3 regions of the Serratia sp. CoH_122_TC_1 genome follow, and region 1 is predicted to be linked to each of the others. Evidence: predicted binding sites of a transcription regulator. Region 1 holds the regulator's gene; each other region holds the start of a gene.

Region 1 (6,983 bases):
ACGTTCACCATCCTCGACATCACGCTTAACGTACAGGTCGCCGCTTGCCGAGCGGAACCGAATATCTTGCAATGCCGGGTTTACCGCACTGAACATCACGTGCGCCGCCGCTAACGTGCCATGGCCACACAGATCGACCTCGCGCTGAGGTGTAAACCAGCGAATAGCCGACATATCGCCATCGTCCCAGACAAAACTGGTCTCCGGCAGACTCAGTTCATTGGCGATAGCCTGCATCTCTGCGGCCGACAATGGATGCTTCAGCAGGCAGACGCCGGCAGGGTTGCCACGGAACCCTTCGCCGGTAAAAGCCGCCACGTGGAAGTAATTTTCTGCCATCTGCAATTCCTTAATGCCAGATGAGTAACACACAGGCCGCCGTCAGCAGCCCCATAGAAACATTAAAGATGATCCAGGCCTTTTTGCTGCGCAACAGGCGGCCAATCACCGTACCAAATCCCAGCCAAATCACCCCGGCGACGATATTCACCACCAAAATGCCCAGCGAGATTGCCAGAATCGACGTATTATATTTATCGCCCGCCAGGCTGAAGCTTGCCACCGCCCCCAATGCCATCAACCAGGCCTTGGGGTTAAGGAACTGCAACAGCCAGCCCTGGTACAGACGTATCGGTTTGGGTGGCGCCACATCGGTTTCCAGTTTTTCATAGGCTGCCGTCGCCACTTTCCACGCCAGCCACAGCAGGTACAGGCTGCCGAGAATTTTCAGCACCAGGTGCAATGCGGGGTAAACCAGTATCAGGCTACCCACGCCGAACGCCACCAGCAGCAAAATACTTTGCATGCCCAACATGATGCCAATCATCAGCAGCAGTGAGCGCATAAAACCAAAGTTGGTGCCGGAAGTTGTCAGTAACATATTGTTTGGGCCAGGCGTGATCGCAGCAACCCACAAGAAGCCTAACATCGAAAGAAATAAACTCGGTTCCATGAGGTGGGTGCTCCTCACCCAGGGGGATTTTTTGCAGTATTATTGTTAACTCAGGTAGTGAAGCTAACAGCGCACTATTAATCTCACAATAGCCGCCAAAAAGATTTTTATTCACGTTATGCATGAATCCTTTCGCCCTTTGACCGGGGCCAGTAATCCACATTTACAGACACTGTTGCCACGGTTGGTGCGCCGCCGCGTGCAGCTAAAACCGCACTGGCAAAGGCTGGAATTGCCCGACGGTGATTTTGTCGATCTTGCCTGGAGCGAAGATCCCGCCCTGGCCAGCCACAAGCCACGCGTGGTCCTGTTTCACGGGCTGGAAGGGAGTTTCTATAGCCCCTATGCCCACGGTCAGCTCAGCGCCTGGCGCGAAAAAGGGTGGCTCGGCGTGGTGATGCATTTTCGCGGCTGTAGCGGCGTCCCCAACCGTAAATCACGTATTTATCATTCCGGCGAAACGGAGGATGCACGCTTCTTCCTGCAGTGGCTACGAACCACCTACGGAGAAGTACCAACCGCCGCGGTGGGCGTCTCGCTCGGCGGCAACATGTTGGCCTGCTATCTGTCCCAGCAAGGAAACAAGAGTTTGCTGCACGCTGCCGTCGTGGTATCTGCGCCGCTGATGTTGGAACCTTGTTCATGGCGAATGGACCAAGGCTTCTCACGGGTTTACCAGCGATACTTGCTCGGGCAATTGAAACAGAATGCCACCCGTAAATTATTGCACTACCCAGACACCCTGCCGCTTAAGCTGACGCAGCTTAATGCGTTGCGCCGCATCCGTGACTTTGACGATGCCATTACGTCACGCATCCATGGTTTCAACGACGCCACTGACTATTACCGTCGTTGCAGTGCCTTACCGCTGCTGCCGGCGATCCAAACACCGCTGCTGATCATCCATGCCAAAGACGATCCCTTTATGACCGCCGAGGTGATCCCCGACGTGGCCACACTGCCACACAATATCGAATACCAGTTGACCGAGTTTGGCGGCCACGTCGGCTTTGTCGGCGGCACGTTGAACAAACCCCATATGTGGCTGGAATACCGTATTCCATCCTGGCTTGCCCCTTATCTGGAAACAACCTCGTGATTATCCCCTGGAAAGAACTGGAAACTGAGACCCTTAATAGCCTGATCGAGTCCTTTGTGCTGCGAGAAGGGACGGACTACGGTGAGCACGAGCGCTCGCTGGAGCAAAAAGTGGAAGATGTGCGCCGTCAGCTGAAAAATGGCGAAGTATTGCTGGTGTGGTCAGAACTGCATGAAACCATCAACATCATGCCGCGAGGGCAGTTCCGTGCCGGGCAAGAAGAAATTTAGTCTTGCTCGGTTCTATGACTGACGGAAAAAATCAGGTAACAATGGGCTATTGCAAACCAACGCGCGGAATTTTGCCCTTGGCGAAAGGGCGTCAAACAGACCAATAACCATAACTGACGCCTGCGCATTTAACACGGAGTGAGCACCACTATGTCCGCCAAACATCCCGTTATCGCAGTGACCGGTTCTAGCGGAGCCGGCACTACCACGACCAGCGTGGCGTTCCGTAAAATCTTTCAGCAGCTGAATATCCGCGCCGCAGAGCTGGAAGGCGACAGTTTCCACCGCTATACCCGACCGGAAATGGATGCAGCTATCCGTAAAGCACGCGATCTCGGCCGTCATATCAGTTATTTCGGCCCCGAAGCCAACGACTTCGGCCTGCTGCAACAAAGCTTTCTCGACTACGGCAAGAACGGTACCGGCCGTTCACGCAAGTATCTGCATACCTACGATGAAGCGGTGCCTTATAACCAGGTTCCCGGTACCTTTACACCTTGGGAGCCTTTACCGGCACCGACTGACGTGCTGTTCTATGAAGGGCTACACGGCGGCGTAGTGACCGAACACAACGACGTGGCCAAACATGTCGACCTGCTGGTTGGCGTGGTGCCTATCGTGAATCTGGAATGGATTCAGAAGCTGATCCGCGATACCGGTGAACGCGGCCACTCCCGTGAAGCGGTGATGGACTCGGTGGTACGTTCGATGGAGGATTACATCAACTACATTACGCCGCAGTTCTCACGCACCCATATCAACTTCCAGCGGGTACCCACGGTCGACACGTCGAATCCGTTTGCCGCCAAGGCGATCCCTTCGCTGGACGAGAGCTTTGTGGTGATTCACTTCCGCGGCCTGGATCAAATCGACTTCCCTTATTTACTGGCGATGCTGCAGGGATCCTTTATCTCACACATCAATACGCTTGTGGTGCCGGGCGGCAAAATGGGGCTGGCGATGGAGCTGATCATGGCACCCTTGGTGCAGCGTCTGCTGGAAGGCAAAAAAATCGAATAAGTGGGTAGAGCGCGGCAGTCAGCCGCGCCTTTTCGCCATTAGGCCACGTCGCGGATTTCAAAGCTGTGAGTCACGCTTGCGGCCTTACTCAGCATCAATGACACCGAGCAGTATTTCTCCGCCGAGAGGTTCACCGCCCGCTCAACGATTTTGTCGCTCAGATCTTTACCGCTCACGATAAAGTGCAGGTTGATATGGGTGAACAGCCGCGGTGCTTCTTCACGTCGTTCAGAAGTCAGCTTGACCTCGCAATCACGCACATCATTACGCCCTTTTTGCAGGATCGACACCACATCGATAGCACTACAGCCCCCTACCGACATCAGCACCATTTCCATCGGGCTGGGCGCTTTGTCGCCCGCATTGCCGTCCATCAACACCTGATGGCCAGACGCGGATTCACCCAGAAACGTTAACCCTTCCACCCACTTAACTCTTGCCTGCATACTGGTCACTCCGGTTAATTTCTTAAAATCAGGGTACGCTTTCGCATAGAAACTGGCAACGGAACCTGATGCTAATCATGCTGAAGCGAGACAACACAAGACACCCGCCTCACTCTGTGCTACAAACAGAGCCGCAATAAATCTTTCCGGGACACTGATTTCAGGGAAACTCCCAGGGAAAGGCTCCTTTACCGGTATGTTAACAGAATGTAGCTTGCAGCTCTCCCGGCAAGTTAATATGCTAGAGCGACAGCGTATATTTATGACACGCCTCAAAATCTGCTGATAGCCACCATTAAAACAACGGCGACAACAGGTTTTACAGGGAACTCTGACCCCTGTGACACAAGGCAGCGATAACAACAGAGGATAACAGCGAATGGTTCTCGGCAAACCGCAAACAGACCCTACTCTCGAATGGTTCCTGTCTCATTGCCATATCCACAAATATCCATCCAAAAGTACGCTGATTCACCAAGGTGAAAAAGCCGAAACGCTTTACTACATCGTCAAAGGCTCCGTCGCGGTGCTGATTAAGGATGAAGAAGGTAAAGAGATGATTTTATCCTACCTTAACCAGGGGGATTTCATCGGCGAGCTTGGATTATTTGAAGAAGGTCAGGAGCGTAGCGCCTGGGTTAGGGCGAAGACCGCCTGTGAAGTGGCTGAAATTTCCTACAAGAAATTCCGCCAGTTAATTCAGGTCAACCCGGACATCCTGATGCGCCTGTCAGCCCAGATGGCAAACCGTCTGCAGATAACATCTGAGAAAGTGGGTAACCTCGCCTTCCTGGACGTTACAGGCCGTATCGCGCAAACACTGCTGAACCTGGCGAAACAACCTGATGCCATGACCCATCCTGATGGTATGCAGATTAAAATTACTCGTCAGGAAATTGGCCAAATCGTCGGTTGTTCACGTGAAACCGTTGGCCGTATTCTGAAAATGCTTGAAGATCAAAACCTGATCTCCGCCCACGGCAAAACCATTGTCGTTTACGGCACGCGTTAATCACTGAAAAAACGGCGCGATGATTCGCGCCGTTTTTTTATGCCCCAAGTCATCATGTGGCGCAGACTGATTTACCACCCGGAAGTCAACTATGCACTGCGGCAAACGCTGGTGCTGTGCCTGCCAGTGTTACTCGGCCTGTTGAGCGGCCAACTGCAATACGGCCTATTATTTTCCCTGGTTCCTGCCTGCTGCAATATTGCCGGGCTAGACACCCCTCACAAACGCTTCTTCAAACGTCTGATCGTCGGTGGCTCTCTATTTGCACTCAGCAGCCTGCTATTACAGCAAGCATTGCTTTGGCACTTGCCGTTGCCGGTGTTGATGCTTGGCCTGGCACTGCTTCTCGGCGTCAGCGGTGAAATAAGTCCGTTACATGCCCGCCTGTTGCCCGCCTCGCTGGTTGCCGCCATTTTCTCCCTCAGTATGGCCGGTACAGTTCCGCTTTGGCACGCACCGCTGCTATACGTCGTGGGTACCGCCTGGTACGGGCTGTTTACCTGGTTTTGGTTCACGCTGTGGAAAGAACAACCGATGCGCGAATCGCTCAATCAGCTCTATTTGGAACTGGCGGACTACTTTGAGGCCAAATATTCGCTGCTGACCCAGCATACCGATCCACAGACCGCATTACCGCCACTGTTGATACGCCAGCAAAAAGTGATGGATCTGATCACCCTGCTGTATCAGCAGCTTAACTTTCTACCGCACGCCAGTAACCTCGAACAAAAGCGCCTACAGCGTACTTTTCAGGTCGCACTGGATCTGCAGGAACACATTACCGTCAGTCTACATCTGCCGGAAGAAGTGCAAAAACTGGTGGAGCAAAGCCAGGCCGAAGCCATCATCCGCCGCAATGCACAGGTGATTGCCGGCCGGCTGCGCACGGTGGCACACGATATTCTCTATCACCAGCATTCTCAGCGTTTCAATATGGACAATGAACTGGCGGCGCTAGAGAAAGTGGCAGCGCAGCACCCGGATAACCCCGTTGGGCAGTTCTGTTACTACCATTTCAGCCGTATTGCTCGTCTGTTACGCACCCAACACCCGCTTTACCGACGCGATCTGATGGCCAATCAAAACCGTTTGCCGTTCTGGCCTGCGCTAGTTAGTTACCTGTCATTTAAATCCAACGCCCTGCGCAATGCGGCACGCCTGGGTGTCACACTCGCTGCCGGCAGTAGCCTCGGGATGATTTTCAACTTACCGAAGCCTTACTGGATACTGTTGACCATCATGCTGGTGAGCCAGAATGGCTACAACGCCACCCGGGTACGTATCCAGCACCGTGCGCTTGGCACCCTGGTTGGGCTCGTACTCGCCGCCGGCCTGCTGCAACTGCAGTTGCCTGAGGCTGAAACGCTGAGCGTAATGCTGGTGATCACCCTGCTGGCCTACTTGGTCTCGCGTAAAAACTACGGGTTGGCAGTGATTGGTTTTACGGTAACGGCGGTCTACACCTTGCAATTACTGGCGCTAAACGGTACCCATTTTCTGGTTCCACGCCTGATCGATACCTTGATCGGTTGTGTGCTGGTGTTTGGCAGCACCATCTGGTTATGGCCACAGTGGCAAAGCGGTTTGCTGCGTAAGAACGCTCACCAAGCGCTGGAGAACGATCAACAGGCATTGCGTTTACTGTTGGAAGAGCAAGAGCCCGATCCCAGTGCGCTGGCCTATGCCCGCATGCAGGTCAATCAGTCACACAATGCGCTTTTCACCTCGCTTAATCAGGCAATGCAGGAGCCGGGGTTTGAATCGAGCTATCTGGCGGATATGCGCCTGTGGGTGACACACAGCCAGTTTATTGTTGAGCATCTTAATGCAATGACCATTCTGGCGCGTGAACACTATATGCTGACGCCAAAGCTGGCGGAGGAGTATCTGCAAACCTGTGAAATCGCGCTGCAAAGCTGTCAGCAGCGCCTGGAATACGACGGGCCGAGCAGCAACGCCATCATGCAGCCGCCGGATCTCCACCCAGAGATGCCGATTACCGAGATGGAACGCCACCTGCGGCGCATTCTGTCGCACCTGAGCGTGATGCACACCATTTCGTCACTGGCCTGGCGCCAGCGTCCGCACCACGGCATCTGGCTGAAGCGTAAATTACGCGATCAATAAGGGCGCCGTAGGGCGCCCTTAGGTTGATGACATAGTGCTCTGTTGTTTTGTGGGAGGGGCGCGCCCCGTCATCCATGCAACGCATTAAGCGTTAATC
Region 2 (6,983 bases), on a different contig from region 1:
GCCGGTCATTGACCCGATCATCGCTATCCGTCAGCGCGTGGTGCTGGAACCGAACGTACCTCTCACGCTGGATATCTTTTATGGCGTCAGTGAAGACCGCGCCAGTGGAATGGTCATGCTGGAAAAATACCGCGATCGCCATCTGGCAGATCGTGTATTTGAACTGGCGTGGTCGCATAGCCAGGTGGTCCTGCGCCAGTTGAACGCCAATGAAGAGGACGCCAATCTGTTTAATCGCTTGGCGGGCGCAGTGGTCTTCCCGGCGCAAGAAATGCGGGCCGCCGGCAGTGAAATCATTAACAACCGCCGCGGCCAATCGGGGCTGTGGGGCCACTCTATCTCCGGCGATCTGCCGATAGTCCTGCTTACGGTGACCGACAGCGAGAACATCGAACTGGTACGGCAACTGATCCAAGCCCACAACTATTGGCGCTTGAAAGGGCTACAGGTCGATCTGGTGATCCTCAATGAAGACGTCGGCGGCTACCGCCAGGATCTGCAAAACCAGATCATGGGCCTGATCGCCGCCGGTATGGAATCCACCCAAACAGATAAGCCCGGTGGCATCTTCGTGCGCACCAGCGAGCATATGGCACCGGAAGACCACCGGTTGTTGCTCAGCGTTGCGCGGATTTATCTCGACGATCGTCGCGGTGGATTAACGGAGCAACTCAACCAGCGTCTGCAAATGCCGCAGGTTCTGCAGCAACCTCTGTCGCCGGTCACCGCGTCGTCGAAACTGGCCACGGTGGACAATCTGCCGCGTAACCTGCATTCGCCACAGCTGCCCGCCATTGACGCGTTGCAGTTTTACAATGGTCTCGGCGGCTTCTCCGAGAATGGCCGCGAATATGTGATCGCAATGAACGAAAGTAAGATCACGCCCGCCCCTTGGTCGAACGTGATCGCTAATCCGATGTTCGGCACCGTTGTCTCGGAAAGTGGTCAGGCCTACACCTGGTACGAAAACGCCCATGAATACCGCCTGACCCCCTGGGATAACGACCCTATCTGCGACCGCAGCGGGGAGGCCTTCTATCTGCGTGATGAAGAGAACGGGCACTTCTGGTCCCCCACACCACTGCCTGCCCGGGGCCGTGGGCACTACCTGACCCGCCACGGTTTCGGCTACAGCGTCTTTGACCACCGCGAAAACGGTATCGACAGTCAGTTCACCGTGCTGGTGGCCAAAGATGCACCGGTCAAACTGTTCCTGCTAACCCTGACCAATACCTCGGGGCGCACGCGCAAGTTGTCGGCAACCGGCTACGTGGAATTTATTCTGGGTGATTTGCGGCAAAAATCGGCCATGCACATTGTCACACAGGCCGCATCGCCTGAAAGCGGCTGTGGCATCCTGGCCACCAACCATTACGGCAGCAGCGGTTCAGATCGCACCGCTTTCTTTGGTGTCACCGGCGTGCATTGTTCCATCAGTGGCGATCGGCGTGAATTTATCGGACGCAACGGTTCGCTGGCCAACCCGGTGGTGCTGAAACTGCGGCGACTGTCGGGCAAAGTGGGCGCAGCTATGGATCCCTGTGGGGCCGTTCAGTCGGCGCTCAGCCTGATCGATGGCGATCAACGCAGTCTGGTGTTTGCCCTTGGGTTGGGGCAAAACGCCGATGAGGCTGAGGCCCTGTTGCAAAAATACCTGCGGGAAGACAAACTGCAAGATGAACTGCAACGCGTTACGGCACATTGGGACAGCATTCTCAACAAGGTGCAAATCGGGACGCCGCATCCCGCCGTCGACCTGCTGGCCAATGGTTGGTTACTGTACCAAACCCTCTCCTGCCGTATTCAGGCACGCAGCGGTTACTATCAGTCCGGCGGGGCCTTCGGTTTCCGCGACCAATTGCAAGACACGTTGGCATTGACCCATGCGGCCCCAGAACGTCTGCGCGAACAGATCCTGCTGTGCGCTTCGCGCCAGTTTATCGAAGGCGACGTCCAACACTGGTGGCACCCGCCACAGGGCAACGGGGTGCGTACGCGCTGTTCGGATGACTACCTGTGGCTGCCGCTGGCCATTTGTCATTACCTGGATGCCACCGACGATCGGTCCATTCTCGATGAGTCCGTCGGCTATCTGGAGGCGCGCAAACTGGCGCCGGGTGAGGAATCCTCGTATGAGCAACCCGCATCAAGCGCAATACAGGAAACCCTGTATCAGCACGGCGTACGGGCGTTAAAACACGGATTAACCTTTGGTGAGCACGGCCTGCCGCTGATGGGGGCGGGTGACTGGAACGATGGCATGAATATGGTGGGCCTGGAGGGGCGAGGTGAAAGCGTCTGGCTCGGTTTCTTCCTGTTCCATATCCTGCAGCGTTACGGCAACGTCGCTGCTGCGCGCAACGACAACGAACTGGCGGCACTCTGTCGACAACAGGCCGATACCTTGCGCGATAACCTGCGTGACCATGCCTGGGATGGCGAATGGTATCGTCGGGGCTACTTTGACAGTGGAGAGCCGCTAGGTTCTCAACAATCAACTGAGTGCCGCATCGACGCCATCGCCCAGAGCTGGTCTGTGTTGTCCGGTGCGGCGGATAAAACACGCAGCCTGCAGGCGATGCAATCGCTGGATAAACACCTGGTAGACAACCAAGCTGGTCTGATAAAACTGCTGACACCGCCATTCGATGGCAACGGCCCTAATCCGGGTTATATCCGCGGTTATCTGCCTGGCGTGCGGGAAAATGGCGGTCAGTATACCCACGGCGCGGTATGGGCGGTCATGGCCTTCGCCGAAATGGGCAATATCGAACGCGCCTGGGAACTGATGGCGCTCATCAACCCGATCAACCACAGCCTGGACAGCACCGCCGCCGAGCGCTACAAGGTTGAGCCTTACGTGGCGACCGCCGATATATACGCGGTCGCGCCGCACGTCGGTCGTGGCGGCTGGAGTTGGTATACCGGCTCTGCCGGTTGGATGTACCGGCTGATTGTCGAGTCACTGCTGGGATTGAAACGCCGTGGCAATCAGTTGTCCATCAACACCCGTCTGCCTGCGGACTGGCCACAGGTGACACTGAATTACCGGGAGGGTGGCAGCGAGTACCAGTTGATTATCCGGCAGGGAACGGGAACGACGCAGATCACCGTTGATGGTGAAGAACAGCCGGAGGCCGTAATAACGCTGGTAGACGACGGGAAAATCCATCACGTGGACGTCATGCTGGGGCAGTAAAACCAAGGGCGCGGTGAATGACCGCGCCCAATACCTTTACGTCGTTATTTACGCGCCAACAACAGACCCAGCACCAATCCGACCGTCGCCCCAATGCCGACACTGTGCCATGGTTTTTCACGCACATAGCCGTCAGTGCGGCAAACCGCGTCCTTGGCACGCGCATAGTAGGATTCGGTAGAGTCAGTCAGCCGTGACTTGACCTCACTCAACGCCTCTTCGGCATGGGCTTTAATGTCGATGTAGGCCTGATCGGCGCGATCGCCGGAGTACTTCAACACTTCTTCCAGCGTGTCGCTCAGCATTCTCAGATCGTCGTCGAGCGTGGTTTGATCTGCATCCGTATTTCTCGCCATGTTAAGTTCTCCGTATTTAAAAAATGAAGCGGCCCTTAACTATAGACAAGGATAGCCGCTCCCCGCCATCAGACTATTGGCTAAAATTAGAACACCAGCTGGACCTTGGCGGCCAGGCGCTTATCGCCGGCGAATGCCAGAGCTTGTTCCAGTTGCTGATTGTTAAACTCAGCGGAGAGCAGCGGCAACGGATTGATCGTCCCGTCGGACAACCAGGCAACCGCGATATCAAACTCTTCAACAAAACGGAATGAGCCCAGTAAATTCAACTCTTTGGCGATCAGCAGCATCAGTGGAAAATCAGGGAAACTGCCGCCCATACCCACTTGCACGACCGTCCCCTTGGCACGGGTGACCTCCAGACAGCGCAACAGGGATAACGGATGGCCGGAAACTTCAAACGCGATGTCAAAATAGCCTTTCTCCTGTTGGTAACGGCTAAAATCGTCATTGCTTGCATGCATGCAGATAGACGCCCCCATCTCACGGGCGATATCCAGGCAACGTGGGCTAAGATCGGCACAAACAATTTCGCTGGCGCCCAGTGCCTTCAATGCAGCCACCAGTAAGCACCCGATCGGCCCAACACCGGAAACAAACACCCTTTTGCCGTTTACCTCCCCTGGCTGTTTTGCAGCATGAATCGCGACGGCCAAAGGTTCAGCAAACACCATCACCTTCTCATCGCGATCGGCGTCAAAGGCAATGCACTGCGCACTATCAACCACTTTGTATTGGGTGAAGGCACCATCCACATGGGGAAAATACATGGCGCTGCCGAAGAAACGCATGTGAGTACACTGGTTTTGCTGGTTCGCCAGGCAATATTTGCACAGCCCGCAGGGTTTGCTGGGGTTCAACGCCACCTTTTGGCCAACAGCCAGTCGCGCAGTATCACTGGCCACCACCTCACCAATCACCTCATGGCCAAGCACCATCGGCTGGCGCACTTGAAAGCTGCCAACCTTGCCTTCTTGGTAGTAATGCAGGTCTGAACCACAGATACCACCACGCGTGATTTTCACCAGCGTGCCCGTCCCTTGGTATTCCACCTCCTGCTCCACCACTGCGACGTCATATTTGCCTTTAACCACGCAGGATTGGGTTTGAATTTTCATCATTATTTTCCATTAAGCAGGCGGTTATACCGCAGCGGACATGCCGCCATCGACAAACAGCAGGTGGCCATTAACAAAATCGGATGCCTTTGATGACAAGAATACGGCAGCACCAATCAACTCCTGCGGATCACCCCAACGGGCAGCCGGAGTGCGTTTGGTCAGCCACGCGGTAAACTCCGCATTGTCCGCCAGCGCCTGGGTCATTTCCGTTTTGAAGTAGCCCGGAGCAATGCCATTTACCTGAATGTTATAGCGCGCCAGCTCTACACACATGCCGCGCGTCAACATTTTTACCGCCCCCTTTGACGCGGCATAGGGTGTAATGGTGTCACGGCCCAGTTCGCTCTGCATTGAGCCAATATTGATGATTTTTCCGCTTTGGCGCTGCACCATATGGCGCGCCACGGCTTGCGAGACCATAAAGACCGCTTTTTGATTGACGGCAATAATCTCGTCCCACTCTTTTTCCGGGAACTCGGTAAACGGATGACGGCGCTGAATGCCCGCATTGTTGATCAGCACATCGATTCCACCGCCCTCTGCCTCGATTTGCTCAATAGCAGCATGAATGGCCTGAGAGTCGGTCACGTCAAAGGCCGCGGCGTCGGCGCGGAAACCTTCGCGTCGCAACGCTTCAACCGCACGCTGCGCATTTTCCTGAGTGGTCGCATTGACCAGAATATGGGCACCATACTGCGCCAGCCCACGAGCCAGCAGAAAGCCAATGCCCCGAGAAGCGCCGGTAATCAGTATTTTTTTATTATCCAGTGAAAACAAGTTGTTCATAACGCACCCCGGCCATGTCATTCAGAAAGAACAGGCGTCTATCTCAGCGGATCGCTGCCAGCAAAAATGCGATCTAGATCACTTAAAACAGTGTTACTAAAACCTGTTACCTTTAACGTGAAGCTACGCATTCCGTCGAGAAAACATATCAACATAGTTTATTGAAAAATATAGTTTTTATACTTTATGAGGCGGATTGTTATCGCCAGATCGATTTGTTAACATGACATCATGCGGGCCCTTTCCGCCCCCCCAGCTAAGGCATCAGAATGAAGAACCAACGCGTCACGCTGCAGGATATTGCGCTGCTCGCCGGTGTGACAAAAATGACCGTCAGCCGCTATCTGCGCACGCCAGAAAAGGTGGCTGCAGAAACCGCCGCGAAAATTGCCCAAGTGATGAAAGAGGTTAATTTCACCGACAGCGATGAAGCGCGCTCAACGCAAAAACCGCGTATAGGCGTCCTGATCCCTTCGTTCAACAATCAGATTTTTGCCGACCTGTTAGCCGGTATCGAATCCATTACGCTGGAACACGGTTATCAGACCCTGGTGGTGAACTATGATTACAGCCGCCAACGAGAGGAAGAGCACATCGTCCAACTGCTGGCCTACCCCATCGCGGGGCTGATTCTGACAGATTCTGAGCACACATTACGGGCAGAGAAATACTTGGCGGCAGCAAAAATCCCGGTAGCGCAGGTGATGGATCTTGAAGCCCCGGAGGGGCGGATTGCCGTGGGGTTCGATAACTATCAGGCCGGTTATGACATGACAGAAGCGCTGCTTGCCAGCGGAAAACGTCAGGTGGTTTATTTTGGTGCCATGTCTGATGCCCGCGATAACAAGCGCTTTCAAGGCTATTGCCAGGCGATGGAAAACCAAGGGTTAGCGCCGCGTCAAATCACACCGCATCGGGTGTCGTCTGTCAGTGTGGGTTCCGATATGCTGGCGATGGCCCGTCAACTCTATCCTGATTTGGACGGTATCTTATGCACCAATGACGATCTGGCCGTTGGCGTGTTGCAGGCGTGTCTCCGGCTCGGGTTACAAGTTCCACAGGACGTCGCCCTATCAGGTTTTCACGGTTTGGATATCGGCAAAGCCACCACACCGGGCATCGCCAGCGTGATCACACCAAGGTTTGATATGGGTAAAGTCGCTACGGAGATCTTGCTCAAACGCATAAAAGGGCTACCCTGCATTGAGCGCGTGGACCTGCACTACCGCATTTCCCTCGGCGGTACCATTTGAATCAGCGGTTAACATTCTCGGTAACAACAGCGGTCGCTTTGGTTTTCTCATTGCGTGCCGCCAACCACAAGCCGCTGTTTTTCATCGCGTAACCGAACACCAGCCCAACCAGTAAAGACAGGGTCACCAACGGCCAGTCACCGCCACCAGCAAAGGTCGCGCAAGCGCCAATGAAGGTACCAGGCACGAACCCCAGCCACTGTTGCTTTGCCTGAATGCACATCAAAAAAGCCACCACGCCGGTCAGCAGATAACCGAGCATACTCCA
Region 3 (6,983 bases), on a different contig from region 1:
CACCGGGCCACCACTGTCTGCCGGATCAGTCGATGGGCTTTTGCTTTTTGGCCAATATCCCCATAGCCATAGAACGTGCCAAAGCGAAATACGGTCTGGGCAAGGTGGCGGTGCTCGACTGGGACGTTCATCACGGCAATGGTACCCAGCATATCTACTGGCAGCGGGATGACGTGTTAACGCTGTCGCTGCACCAGGATGGTTGCTTCCCTGCAGGATACTCCGGTGAGCAGGATCGCGGGGCCGGTGCGGGCGAAGGCTATAACATCAATATTCCGTTGCTGGCCGGGGCCGGTGACGACGGTTATCTGCATGCCATGCGCCAAATTGTCATTCCGGCACTGGAACAATTCCAACCAGAAATGATCATTGTCGCCTGCGGTTACGATGCTAATGCCCTCGATCCGCTGGCGCGTATGCAGCTGCACAGCGACAGTTTCCGTCACATGACGGCGTTGGTGCAGGACGCCGCCGATCGCCTGTGCGGTGGCAAATTGGTGATGGTACATGAAGGCGGTTATGCCGAATCCTACGTCCCCTTCTGCGGCCTGGCGGTGATGGAAGAGCTCAGCGGTATCCGTACCGAGGTACAGGATCCCCTGCTGGCCTTTATCCAACAACAGCAGCCGCGTGAAGCCTTCAACCAGTTCCAGCGCCAGGCTATCGATCGCCTGGCACAGCAATTCATTCGCTAATCGCCTCGGGGCGCAGCATCTTGCGCCCCTACCAATTCCTCGCTTTGCCGCTACGCTCAATAGGGTTTCCGTTTATCCCTACCGATGAGAAAAATAATATGTCTGAACAGAAAATTACCTTTATCAAAGGTGTCCAGGGCGATATCGCGGTACATGATTGGGGCCATGACCGGCCGCGCTTTCTGGCGCTGTTGGTACACGGTTACGGTGAGCATCTCGGTCGCTATCAGTACGTCGCGCGCACGCTGGAGGCGCAAGGTGCGCGAGTCTTTGGCCCCGACCACATTGGCCACGGTTTGTCGCAGGGTGAGCGCGTATTAATTGAAGATTATGACGCCGTCGTCGACGACGTTCACCACGTGGCGGCACATTTCCAGCAACGGCATCCGGGGGTACCCCTGGTGATTATTGGCCATTCCATGGGCGGCATGATCGCCACCCGCTACGTTCAGCGCTATGGTGATAACGTGCGTGCGCTGGTGCTTTCCGGCCCGTTGATTGGAGAAAGAACCCAGATTTCCGATCTGCTGAATTTACCGAAGATCCCGGACACGCCACTTGATACCGCGACGCTGTCGCGCGATCCGGCCGTCGGCATTGCCTACCAGGCCGACCCGCTGGTGTGGCACGGCCCATTCAAACGCCCGACGCTGCATGGCATGCAGCACATGCTGGCCAAAATCAACGCCGGGCCGGGCTTTGGTGCCTTGCCCACGTTATGGATACACGGTGATGATGACCGGCTGGTGCTCATGGCACAGTCGCAAACCGCCATCAACATGCTGAAGGGCAACGATTTTGAATCTATGGTGAACCCAGGTGGGCGTCATGAGAGCTTTAACGAAACCAACAAAGATCAGATCCTGAAGCGGATCGGCAGTTTTATTGAGCGGGTGCTGGGATAAGCGGTTTCCCCTCTCCTGCAGGAGAGGGGATTACAATAGGATCAGCCTTCGACAATGGCCAGATAGTGTTTTACAAAACGATCGGAGGTGATTTCCCAGCGAACCGGCGTGCCCTTCTCGACAAACCACGAGTCACCAGCCTGGTACTGCACAGATTTACCGGTGTTCTCATCAGTCAGCGTGGCCGTGCCTTCCCATACGGTGGCATGTTCGGCGAACGGGTATTCCATCACGAAGGTACCGCGCGTACAGCTAAAAATGCCGCAGTTCAGGTTATCGGTTGGCTCACCGAAAATAGTCGCGACGCCCACGTTCGGCTCCCCGGCGATCACTTTGGCACCCAGGTTGCTGACGCTGCCAATTTCCAGCAATTCAGGCAGCGGTTGCTTAAGCAGTAATGGTTTCATGTCTCTCTCCTCTCATAAGAATTAACGGCGGCCTTTCCAGTAGCCGGATGTCTGGTGCCAAACTTTGCCGGCAGTGGTCATCACCCGCCGCAGTTTGTCCTTGCCGAAGATATTGACGTGCGGAATCGAACTCATCAGATCGTAACGATCCGATCCTTCGCTCATGCCCTCCGCCAGCACCTTGCAGACGATATGACTCGGCGTGACGCCAAAGCCGGAGTAACCCTGTACGTAGAACACGTTATCGTGCTGTGGCAAGGTACCAATCTGCGGGAACAGGTTGGCGCTACAGCACAGCGGGCCGCCCCAGGCCAGGTCGATTTTGACGTCATGCAGATAGGGGAACACCTTCAACATCAGATTACGGTTCCAGGCTTTGAGATCTGCCGGAATGTATTCGATCAACCGGGTCGCACTGCCGAACAGCAGCCGGTTTTCATTGGTCACCCGGTAGTAGTCGATCACCGGGCGAATATCGCTGTAGGCGCCGCGGATCGGGCTGATCTGCCGGATCAACGCGTCAGGGAGCGGTTCGGTCGCCAATTGGAAAGCATAGGTATTGATGGTTTTGTTGTAGATGAACGGCTCCATGCCGTTGAGAAAACCGTTGCAGGCCCACAGCATCTTATTGGCGCGTACCGATCCCATGGCGGTGCGTACCTTAATGCGCGAACCGTACTCCACGCCCAGCACGCTGCTGTTCTCGAAAATTTTCACACCGTAGTCGCTCAGCGCTTTGGCCTCGCCCAGCAGCAGGTTAAGTGAATGCACATGCCCGCCGCCCATGTGTTTCAACGCGCAGGTATAAGCGTCCGATCCCACCACCTGCTTCACTTCCGCACCGGTATAAAGTTCGATCTCTTCGTCAGGCGATACCGCTTTAAATTCCTTCAGCCAGCTGCGCAGGGTTTTCTCCTGGCGCGCGTTGCTGCCGAGGTAGCCGTAGCCAAAGCAAAAATCGGCGTCGATTTGGTATTTTTTGATGCGTTCGCGAATAATCCCGGCACCGAGGTTGCTGATTTTAAAGATGGTTTCCAGCCCGGCAGGACCGACGTGGCGTTTGATCTTTTCCAGGTCATGGCCGATCCCCGCCATCACCTGCCCACCGTTGCGGCCGGTGCCACCGTAGCCCAGATGACGTCCTTCGAGAATGGCGATATTGGTGATGCCCCGCTCCGCCAGCTCCAGGGCAGTATTAATGCCGGAGAAGCCGCCACCGATGATGACGACGTCAACGTCCAGATCTTCTTCCAACGTCGGGAAGCGCAGATCGTACTTTTTGGTTGCCGCGTAGTAGGTTAAGGATTCGATATTATTATTCACTGCCGCACTCCCGATGACCTTGGCTCTATCATCGGATTATCGGCAAGCGACCCGGCGGCCACCATATCCCCTTAGGGACATTCGCAACAAATAATTAACACTCAGGCACTGCGTCGCAGCGGGGTGGCTAACAGCAAGCTGAACAGTTCAGCCTGTGAGCCGATATTCAGCTTGCTGTAGATGTTCTTGCGGTGATTTTTCACCGTGCCCACGCTGATGAACAACCGGTCAGCAATCTGCTGTGAGCCGCAACCCTCAAGGATCAGATCCACAATCTCGCGTTCGCGGGGCGTCAGCAGATAACGCGCCTGCACGGCCTTGTCCATTACCTTTTCCGGCGTAGCGGGGGCGGCAATCACTTCCCCATGCAGACGAGCGACGCTTTTCAATAGCGTCAGCGCATCGCGTAAATCCGCCAGTTGGGGGGAGCGTACCCCGACCGATTGACGCGCCGACCCGAAGAACACCCCCAGCCCGCGTTCCGCCGTCAGGGGCAACAGCACGCCAGCTTCGTCATGCCAGCCGGTCTTGCGGTAAAAATTACGGTAATAATCAGTATGGTAGAAACCGCAAGGCGCGAGCTGGCGCAGCGTTAGCACGTCGCCCCCAGCGCCGCCGTTCAGCGCCTGATAAAACGGATCCTGGAGGTAGGCGCCCTGTTGGTAAAGTTGGTTAACCGCGTCGCTATTTTCCTTCTCGGTTTTTATCAGGCAGCGCGGCGCCTGGCCGCGTTCAAAGGCGTAGACAATGGCATTATCAAAAGCGAAAAAGCCTTCCAGCCAGGCCAACAAGCCAGGATAAAAGCCTGGGGTCGCCACCGCGTCGATCACCGCTGATAATCGTTCGACCTGAATAGTCATCTCTGCCCGCCATCATTAATAAATTAACAATCACTGTGCTCCGGCTTCATCCTGGCCTGCTTGTTATAAAAAACACTCAATGGCGCCAAATGCAATCCCTGAATTGTTTACATGTTAAACAAATCACACCTTCGCGAGATTATTGCGCCCTGCCACAATCATGCTGGGTTAACATATTAATGGAATGTCATTCAGGCAGTGAAAAGCAGTGGTTCGGCCGCTGAGGCTGGCTTATGCTGTGGTTTTCGTGCGCCAAGGAGAGACTATGACAACCAGCCTGACGATCGCCAACCGCCATACCTGGTTCGGCCACGGCAGTATCAGCCAACTGATCCCGCTACTGAACGCAGAACCGCAGCCGACGCTACTGTTTAGCTGCCGCTCATTTCTCAAAGGCGCGGTGTATTCTTCGCTGGCGGACACGTTGACGCCGCTGCTTATTGGCACTGAAATCGTCAGCCACGAGGCGTCACCGCACGAGATTGACGCCTGGGTAGCGCGCTGGCGCGGCAAGGCTCAGCGGGTGGTGGCGATCGGCGGCGGTAGCGTGCTGGATGCCGCCAAGGCCTTTGCCGCCCTGGTTGAGCACCCACTGCCAACCCTGCGCTATATGGAAAAAGTCGGCGACACTAAAATCAGTGGGGCCACCTTGCCGCTGATTGCCATCCCGACCACGGCCGGTACCGGCAGCGAAGTCACCCAGAATGCGGTCATCACAGATACCCAGTTCAGTAAGGTGAAAGCCTCGCTGCGGCATAACAATTTTGTCCCTCATACCGCTATTCTGGACCCACAACTGCTGCAGGGTGCGCCGGATAAGGTCCTGGCTTACTGCGCCATCGATGCCTTCACCCATTTGTTCGAGGCCTACCTGTCCAAAACCGCCAATGCCATGACGCGAGAGATGTCATTGACCGGTATCCGCCACTTCCTGCAAGCCTGGCCCAGGCTCAACCGCAGCGATCAGGCACGTGAGGACATCATGCAGGCGTCCTACTTAGGTGGGCTGACGCTGAGTGCCGCGGGGCTGGGTGTGATCCACGGTATTGCAGGTGAGATTGGCGCATTGCGCGATTATCACCACGGACAGGTCTGCGGCCGTCTGCTGCTGCCTTTCCTCGAGCTGCTGGCTCAAAGTGAACAACCGCAGCAGCGGGCACTGATGGCCGACCTCGCCACTCGCCTGTTCCCCGAACAACATGACAGCCCGGAACGCTACCTGATCGACTTCATTACCCGCAACGCCATCGCCACGTTTTGGCAGGACGATCTGCCCCTGTCCGCCGACGAACTGGCCGTGACGCTGGCTAAATCCAACAGCAAGAACGCGCTGATCGACTACAGTGCGCCGCAGCGTCAGCTGATGATCGAAGGCGCATTCCGCGTCGAATGATTATAGAATGAGATCAACGTAATAGCGGGGGATCGGAAATGGGTATCATCAGCTGGATTTTCACCGGCATCGCGATTGGCATACTGGTCGGTGTGCTGCTCAAAATTTTCAGCAAGAAGAAAGATCAGTAACATCAAGCTGTTCCATGAGCCGCCAGCAGGCACTCGTGGAACAGCTTCACGACCCGTTGCGGGCTGGGTGAACGCCGTAATACGCTGGAATACTCACAGTGGTAACAGAACAGCGACGGTTTGATCGCCCGCATCATATTCTGCGCGACAAAAAATGCCGCATAGTGGTCGGGAAGAAAACCGACGTACTTGCCGGAAAGGATCAACGTCGCGATCGACTCCTGAGCAAATCCGGTCGCTTTACGCTGCAAATGCTGTTGCAGGCTCAGTTCCATATTCGGTGAGTGGTAGCCTAAACCGGCAAAGGCATAATGGTGCAACAGATCCCAATTCAGCGTTTCATGATTAACGGAAAATAATTCATGCTGCGCACCACAATATAAGAACATCCTCTCATTAAATAACGAACTATAAGATAAACTTTCTGCACTACGGTGCATGGGAATAATACCCACCTGGAATTGGCCATCAATAACGCCACGCTCAATGGTATTTATTGGTTCCACATACATTTGCAAAGACACGTCCGGTGCCTGCTCGCTAAATAACGCAATCGCCCGGCCGATGTGTGCCTGAGGATTACTGACGGTGTGATCAAATATCGCCACATGCAGTTGCCCCCCCAAACGCTGGTGCACATCATCCACCCCACGGCGGAAAGCTTCGGTCGCCGCCAAGAGATTGATGGTTTCCTGATAAATCAACAGCCCTTCGTCAGTGACTGCAAACCCCTCACGCCCGCGATGGCAGAGCGTCAGCCCCAAACGCTGCTCCAGATCCTTGATATGCTTGCTGATGGTCGACAGGCTGATATTCAGTTCCAGCTCAGCCGCACTCATGCCGCCGCAGTCAACCACGGCCTTAAACACTCGCAGCAACCGTAAATCCATATCCGCTAACTGCCCCAAAAGTGCGCGCTTTTTTACTTGCATAAAACCTTAAGTAAGTTTCGATATATGATTATTCACATTAGTGAAGAAGCAGAACATAGTCAATTTCAAGCAACAATTCATTAACACGAAAGATAATTTAATAAACCTACCTATTCTCCCCCCGGAGGGAAAAATGGCTGATTTAAATCACCCTGAAAATAAGCCCGAACGTGAATGGTTAGAAGCACATTGGATGCCGTTTACCGGTAACCGTAATTTTAAAGCCAACCCGCGAATCATCAGCCACGCTGAAGGCGTTTATTATACCAGCCAGGATGGGCGTAAAATCTTTGACGGTTTATCCGGGTTATGGTGCTGCGGATTAGGTCATGGCCGT

Evidence for each region. The regulator CRP, encoded in region 1, controls carbon source genes, mostly activating them, when cyclic AMP is high. The targets are predictions, from matches to a motif close to ATGTGANNNNNNTCACAT.
Region 2: idnO (gluconate 5-dehydrogenase) is a predicted target of CRP. The motif match lies at 5,529-5,546, and genes of this name have one in related genera.
Region 3: AC2FC2_RS06260 (iron-containing alcohol dehydrogenase) is a predicted target of CRP. The motif match lies at 4,302-4,319, and genes of this name have one in related genera.

The regions. Positions count from the first base shown of each region.
Region 1 is NZ_JBXWLA010000013.1:17,424-24,406, forward strand. Features, by position in the region: gene AC2FC2_RS17060 (PhzF family phenazine biosynthesis protein) at 1-339, opposite strand, end outside; gene AC2FC2_RS17065 (LysE family translocator) at 350-952, opposite strand; gene AC2FC2_RS17070 (hydrolase) at 1,071-2,051, shown strand; gene AC2FC2_RS17075 (YheU family protein) at 2,048-2,281, shown strand; gene AC2FC2_RS17080 (phosphoribulokinase) at 2,432-3,301, shown strand; gene AC2FC2_RS17085 (OsmC family protein) at 3,340-3,747, opposite strand; gene crp (cAMP-activated global transcriptional regulator CRP) at 4,127-4,759, shown strand; gene AC2FC2_RS17095 (YccS/YhfK family putative transporter) at 4,814-6,886, shown strand; gene argD (bifunctional acetylornithine/succinyldiaminopimelate transaminase) at 6,971-6,983, opposite strand, start outside.
Region 2 is NZ_JBXWLA010000011.1:143,070-150,052, reverse strand. Features, by position in the region: gene AC2FC2_RS15765 (glycoside hydrolase family 94 protein) at 1-3,199, shown strand, start outside; gene elaB (stress response protein ElaB) at 3,244-3,555, opposite strand; gene idnD (L-idonate 5-dehydrogenase) at 3,642-4,673, opposite strand; gene idnO (gluconate 5-dehydrogenase) at 4,698-5,462, opposite strand; gene AC2FC2_RS15745 (substrate-binding domain-containing protein) at 5,732-6,715, shown strand; gene AC2FC2_RS15740 (DUF1097 domain-containing protein) at 6,717-6,983, opposite strand, start outside.
Region 3 is NZ_JBXWLA010000004.1:32,273-39,255, forward strand. Features, by position in the region: gene AC2FC2_RS06235 (class II histone deacetylase) at 1-695, shown strand, start outside; gene AC2FC2_RS06240 (alpha/beta hydrolase) at 794-1,600, shown strand; gene AC2FC2_RS06245 (cupin domain-containing protein) at 1,642-2,007, opposite strand; gene AC2FC2_RS06250 (NAD(P)/FAD-dependent oxidoreductase) at 2,029-3,330, opposite strand; gene AC2FC2_RS06255 (helix-turn-helix transcriptional regulator) at 3,432-4,190, opposite strand; gene AC2FC2_RS06260 (iron-containing alcohol dehydrogenase) at 4,456-5,583, shown strand; gene AC2FC2_RS06265 (LysR family transcriptional regulator) at 5,717-6,646, opposite strand; gene aptA (omega-aminotransferase AptA) at 6,780-6,983, shown strand, end outside.